2 regions of the Streptomyces aquilus genome follow, and region 1 is predicted to be linked to the other one. Evidence: riboswitches for the same ligand, from Rfam matches in the RefSeq annotation. Region 1 holds a riboswitch; the other holds the start of a gene.
What was found. Region 1 has a riboswitch for cobalamin ahead of EJC51_RS12360 (cobalamin biosynthesis protein). Riboswitches for the same ligand answer to the same signal wherever they lie in the genome.
Positions count from the first base shown of each region.

Region 1 (3,280 bases):
GTGCGGCGGACGTCGGCGACATCGGAGGGAAAACCCTCGGTTCCGGACACCGTGCGGCCCGCCTCAGTTCATCTTCCGTTCACCCTGGTTACCTACGTTCAACGAGCCAATGACGCTCGAACGATTGCCTGGGTAAATGGAAAACTTCTCGCTGATCCTCGCGATTGTGGTGGTAACCGCACTCGCGTTCGATTTCACGAACGGTTTTCACGACACCGCCAACGCGATGGCCACGACCATCTCGACCGGTGCGCTCAAGCCCAAGGTCGCGGTGGCCATGTCCGCCGCGCTCAACCTTGTGGGCGCCTTCCTCTCCGTGGAGGTCGCCAACACGATCTCCAAGGGTCTCGTCGACGAGAGCGGCATACGTCCAGAGGTGATCTTCGCGGCCCTGGTGGGCGCGATCCTCTGGAACCTGCTGACCTGGCTGGTCGGACTCCCCTCCAGCTCCTCGCACGCCCTCATGGGCGGTCTGATAGGCGCCACCATCGCTTCGGCGGGCACGGGCGCGGTCCACGGTGACGTCCTGGTCACCAAGGTCCTGATCCCGGCGATCGCGGCCCCGCTGGTCGCGGGCATCGCGGCCATGCTGGCCACGCGGCTCTCCTACTCCCTCGGCAAGAAGGCGGACGGCAAGTCGGCCGCCAAGGGCTTCCGCGCGGGCCAGATCGCCTCGGCCGGCCTGGTGTCCCTCGCCCACGGCACGAACGACGCGCAGAAGACGATGGGCATCATCACCCTCGCCCTCGTCGCCGGCGGCGCCGTCGCGCCCGACTCCGACCCGCCCACCTGGGTCATCCTCTCCGCCGGTCTGGCCATCGCGCTCGGCACGTACCTGGGCGGCTGGCGCATCATCCGCACGATGGGCAAGGGCCTGACCGACCTCCAGCCGCAGCAGGGCTTCGCCGCCCAGACCAGCGCGGCGACGGTCATCCTGGCCTCCTCGCACCTCGGCTTCTCCCTCTCCACCACGCACTCCGTCTCCGGTTCGGTGATGGGCGCGGGCCTCGGCCGCAAGGGCGGCGTGGTCCGCTGGTCGACGGCGACGCGGATGTTCGTGGCGTGGGGTCTCACGCTCCCGGCGGCCGCCCTGGTGGGTGCGCTGGCCGAGTCCGTGTGCGACCTCGGCGACTGGGGCACGGCGCTCGTCGCGGTCTTCCTGATCGCCTCCAGCGCGGCCATCTGGAAGATCTCGCGCCGCGAGGTCGTGGACGCGTCGAACGTCAACGACACCGACGAGCCGGCCGGTGTGGTCACCACGGCGATCGCGGCCGTGACTCCGCCCCCGGCGGGCCCGGTGGCGGACGACCTGACCGCCACGATCCCCGCCCCGGCAGCGGCCACCACGGAGCCGGCCGTACCGCCGGCCGCCGCGGTCTGAGCCTCAGCGACGAAGGAAAGCAAGCAACATGAAGATCGACTGGCAAGCACTGGGCTCCGTCTTCGGCGTCAGCCTCGTCGTCACCGTCGCCCTCGTGGCCCTCTTCACCCTCGGCATCATGGGCCTCTCCCGCCAGGAGCGGGCCTCGGCCGCGGGCGGCTCGGCCGCCCTCGCCGTGACCGGCGCGTACGCCTGCTTCGCCGCGTGTGCGGCGGCTGTGGGGTACGGGATCTATCTGATCGTGGCGTAACACCCGCCGCGACGAGTCACGCCCTGTTCCGGGGTCCCCTCAAAGGGGTTTCCGGGACGGGGCGTTCTCGCGTTCCAGGCGGGCTCCGGGCCCCCGTGTTCCGTGCTCGCCCGCCCCGCGATGTGGGGTTCTGCACACTCCGCTCTCGCAGGTCAACAGCGAGTTGACGGCTCTTCCGGGCCCGTGGTGGACTGCCGGGGCCAAGTACGGCGGCCAGGGAGGAAGTCCGGTGTGAATCCGGCGCGGTCCCGCCACTGTCACCGGGGTAGGTAGCCCCGGGAGCCAGGAACTCCCACCGCCGGTCTCGTCGAACCAGGGCGTGGACACCCTGAGTGAGGACATGTCGCCATGCTCGCCTGCCGTTTGAGGTACCGCACCAGGTCGCTGCCCGACCCCACGGCCGGCTGAGCCGATGCGTGCCGATCGCGTCTTCGCGTACGGCGCCGCCGCCGGGCTCGTCGGGGATCTGCTGCTCGGTGATCCGCGCCGGGGGCATCCGGTCGCCGCGTTCGGACGGGCCGCCGGTGCCGTGGAGAAGGTGCTGTGGCGAGATCACCGGGGATGGGGTGCGCTGCACACCGCCGTGTGTGTCGGGGGTGCCGTGGGGCTGGGTGCCCTCGCGCAGAGGGTCGTACGTCCTTCCCGTACCGCCTCCGTCGTACTGACCGGCGCCGCCACCTGGGCCGTCGTCGGGGGGACCTCGCTCGCGCGGGAGGCGCGGGGTATCGGACGAGCCCTGGAGGCCGGTGATGTCGAGGGCGCTCGTGCTCGACTGCCGCATCTGTGCGGGCGCGATCCGCAGGCCCTCGACGCCGACGGGATCGCCCGGGCCGTCGTCGAGTCCGTCGCCGAGAACACCTCCGATGCCGTGGTCGGTGCGCTGGTGTGGGGAGCGGTCGGTGGCGTGCCGGGGCTGCTCGGGTTCCGGGCCGTCAACACCCTCGACGCCATGGTCGGGCACAAGTCCGAGCGGTACCGGCGGTTCGGGTGGGCCTCGGCCCGGCTGGACGACGTCGCCGGGTGGCCGGGGGCGCGGCTGACCGCCGTACTCGCCACGGCCGCCGGTGGTGCCCCTCGCGGTGCCGTGCGCGCCTGGCGGGAGGACGCCGCCAAGCATCCCAGCCCCAACGCCGGGCCCGTCGAGGCATCCTTCGCCGGGGCCCTCGGGGTGCGGCTGGGCGGGACCCTGTCCTACGCGGGGCGGGTCGAGCACCGGCCCGTCCTCAACACCCAAGGGCGCGCCGTCGCCTCGTACGACATCGAGCGCGCCGTACGGCTGTCCCGGCGCGTCGGGCTGCTCGCGCTCGGCGCCTCGGTCGCCGTGCGGGCTCTGCGGAAGGGGCGTGCCTCATGAGTGGGGGCGGGCTGCTCGTCGCCGGGACCACCTCCGACGCCGGCAAGAGCGTCGTCACCGCCGGGATCTGCCGGTGGCTGGTGCGGCAGGGGGTCAAGGTCGCGCCCTTCAAGGCGCAGAACATGTCCCTCAATTCGTTCGTGACGCGGGAGGGCGCGGAGATCGGGCGGGCTCAGGCCATGCAGGCGCAGGCCTGTCGGGTCGAGCCGACCGCGCTCATGAATCCCGTGCTGCTCAAGCCCGGTGGGGAGCAGAGCAGCCAGGTCGTGCTGATGGGCAAGCCCGTCGGCGAGAT
Region 1 covers NZ_CP034463.1:2,667,280-2,670,559, forward strand. The annotation lists gene EJC51_RS12350 (inorganic phosphate transporter) at 137-1,381, shown strand; gene EJC51_RS12355 (hypothetical protein) at 1,410-1,631, shown strand; cobalamin riboswitch at 1,802-1,942, shown strand; gene EJC51_RS12360 (cobalamin biosynthesis protein) at 2,044-2,985, shown strand; gene EJC51_RS12365 (cobyric acid synthase) at 2,982-3,280, shown strand, end outside.

Region 2 (3,280 bases), 4.3 Mb from region 1:
TGTTCACCCGCTGGTTCCACCGCTGGGCGCTGCTCGCCGGCTGGGCGGTCGGCATGATCTACGGCACGGTCGCCGCATACGGCGTCGCCTCGCCGACGCAGAAGCACTTCGGCGGCTCCGCGAAGGAGATCCCCGGCATCGGCGAGATCGGCTACATCGGCCTGACGGCGTTCGTCCTGAACGTGGTGGTGACGGTGGTCCTGACCTTCGTCCTGAAGGCCTTCAAGGCCCCCGAGGGCATCGACGAGACGAGCCCGGAGGACTACACGGCGGACGCGGGCGACCCGGGCGTCCAGGTGGAGCTTCCCCCGGCAACTGCTGGCGCCGCTCACTAGAGGCCCCTAGGGGCGCGGGGCTGTTTCGATGTGCGGCTCCGCCGCGTGGGCGCGAGCAACCACGTACGACCCGCAGCGGGCCACCGAGAGCAAGACCCTCGGCGGCCCGCTTTTCGTGCAAACTCACGTGCATGGACATACTGATCCGGCCGGCAGAACCTACCGAATACGACGAACTCGGCGAGATCACCGCCCAGGCCTACATCCAGGACGGCCTCCTCGCCTTCGGCGAGAGCGACTGGTACCTCGGCGAACTGAGAGACGTCGCCAAACGGGCAGCCGCGGCCGAGGTGCTCGTCGCCGCCCAGGACGGCCACCTCCTGGGCACCGTCACCTACGTCGCCTCGACCGGCGGCGCCATGGCCGAGCTCTCCCGCCCCGGCGAATCGGAGATCCGCATGCTGGCCGTGGCCCCGGAGGCCCGCGGAAGAGGCGCCGGACAAGCCCTCGTACAGGCCTGTGTCGACCGCGCCAGGGCTGCCGGTGACATCGGCATGGTCCTGTCGACCCAGCCCGTCATGCGCGCCGCCCACCGCATCTACGAGCGCCTCGGCTTCGTCCGCGCCCCGCACCGCGACTGGCAGCCGATTCCGGGCGTGGAGTTCACGCTTCTCACCTATGAGTTGACGCTCTGAAGTCACCGCGACACAACATCTAGGGGTGCCACTCGAACCCGGCACAAGATGTATGCTCATGCTCGCTGTCGTCGCAGGGGAATCCGGTGCGAATCCGGAACTGTCCCGCAACGGTGTACTTGTGCATGCCTTGTGCGTGTACGGGAGTCAGTCCGAGGACCTGCCGACAGCGTGCCCAGGCCGCCGTGGCCCGGGTGCCATGACGTCCGGGCCTCGCGGAGTGGGCCGGTGGACGCGACGCCGCGTGCGCTCGTGCTGCCCCCTGCTCTCCGCCAGGCCCCCGTGCCGAGCGAGGGAGAGCCCCCACGTGACCATCGCGCCAGCAGATCCGGCTTCAGCGGTCCAGGCGGAGAACGACGGTCCCGGTACCGCCCTGTTGCGGACCCTGACCGAGCTGACCGCCGACCTGCCCGACGCCGACCCCGGACGGGTCGCCGCCGCCGCGCTGCGCGGCCGCTCGGGCCGGGCGGACTCCGATGGCGGCGTGGAGCTGCGCGAGCTGGCGACGGAGGCCGCCGCCGGACTCATCTCCGAGGACCCCGCCTACTCCCGGCTGGCCGCCCGGCTGCTGACCATCAGCATCGCCGCCGAGGCCGCCTCCCAGGGCGTCACGTCCTTCACCGAGTCGGTCGAGGTCGGCCACCGCGAGGGCCTGATCGCCGACCGCACCGCGGAGTTCGTACGGGTGCACGCCGCACGGCTCGACGCCCTGATCGACCCGGCCGCCGACGACCGCTTCGGCTACTTCGGCCTGCGTACGCTCCACAGCCGCTACCTCCTCCGGCACCCGATCACCCGCCAGGTCATCGAGACGCCCCAGCACTTCATGCTGCGCGTCGCCGCCGGCCTCGCCGAGGACGACACGACCCGTGCCCTGGACGAAGTCGCCGCGCTCTACGGGCTCATGAGCCGCCTCGACTACCTGCCGTCCTCCCCCACGCTGTTCAACTCCGGCACCCGGCACCCCCAGATGTCGTCCTGCTACCTCCTCGACTCCCCGCTGGACGAGCTGGACTCCATCTACGACCGCTACCACCAGGTCGCCCGGCTCTCCAAGCACGCCGGCGGCATCGGCCTGTCGTACTCCCGTATCCGCAGCCGCGGTTCGCTGATCCGGGGCACCAACGGGCACTCCAACGGCATCGTGCCGTTCCTGAAGACGCTGGACGCCTCGGTGGCCGCCGTGAACCAGGGCGGCCGGCGCAAGGGAGCCGCGGCCGTCTACCTGGAGACCTGGCACTCCGACATCGAGGAGTTCCTGGAGCTGCGCGACAACACCGGTGAGGACGCCCGGCGTACGCACAACCTGAACCTCGCGCACTGGATCCCGGACGAGTTCATGCGCCGCGTGAACGCCGACGCCGAGTGGTCGCTGTTCTCCCCGGCGGACGTGCCCGAGCTGGTCGACCTGTGGGGCGAGGAGTTCGACGCCGCGTACCGCAAGGCGGAGGCGGCCGGTCTCGCCAAGAAGACGATCCCGGCGCGTGACCTGTACGGCCGCATGATGCGCACCCTCGCGCAGACCGGCAACGGCTGGATGACCTTCAAGGACGCCGCCAACCGCACCGCCAACCAGACGGCGCTGCCCGGCCATGTCGTCCACTCCTCCAACCTCTGCACGGAGATCCTGGAGGTCACGGACGACGGCGAGACGGCCGTCTGCAACCTGGGGTCGGTGAACCTGGGCGCGTTCGTGGTCGACGGGGACATCGACTGGGAGCGGCTGGACGCCACCGTCCGCACCGCCGTCACCTTCCTCGACCGCGTGGTGGACATCAACTTCTACCCGACCGAGCAGGCGGGCCGTTCCAACGCCAAGTGGCGTCCGGTGGGCCTGGGCGCGATGGGCCTCCAGGACGTCTTCTTCAAGCTGCGGCTGCCGTTCGACTCGCCGCAGGCCCGTGAGCTGTCCACGCGCATCGCCGAGCGCATCATGCTCGCCGCGTACGAGGCCTCCGCCGACCTCGCCGAGCGCAACGGCCCGCTCCCGGCGTGGGAGAAGACCCGTACCGCGCAGGGCGTGCTGCACCCCGACCACTACGACGTCGAGCTCACCTGGCCGGAGCGCTGGGAGGCGTTGCGGGCCCGGGTCGCCGCGGTCGGCATGCGCAACAGCCTGCTGCTGGCCATCGCGCCCACCGCCACCATCGCCTCGATCGCGGGCGTCTACGAGTGCATCGAGCCGCAGGTCTCCAACCTCTTCAAGCGCGAGACCCTGTCCGGCGAGTTCCTCCAGGTCAACTCCTACCTGGTGGCCGAGCTGAAGAAGCTCGGCGTGTGGGACGCGCAGACCCGGGAGGCGCTGCGCGA
Region 2 covers NZ_CP034463.1:6,945,841-6,949,120, reverse strand. The annotation lists gene mctP (monocarboxylate uptake permease MctP) at 1-335, shown strand, start outside; gene EJC51_RS32170 (GNAT family N-acetyltransferase) at 467-970, shown strand; cobalamin riboswitch at 1,023-1,152, shown strand; gene EJC51_RS32165 (ribonucleoside-diphosphate reductase subunit alpha) at 1,278-3,280, shown strand, end outside.
Region 2: another riboswitch for cobalamin. It lies ahead of EJC51_RS32165 (ribonucleoside-diphosphate reductase subunit alpha); the one in region 1 lies ahead of EJC51_RS12360 (cobalamin biosynthesis protein).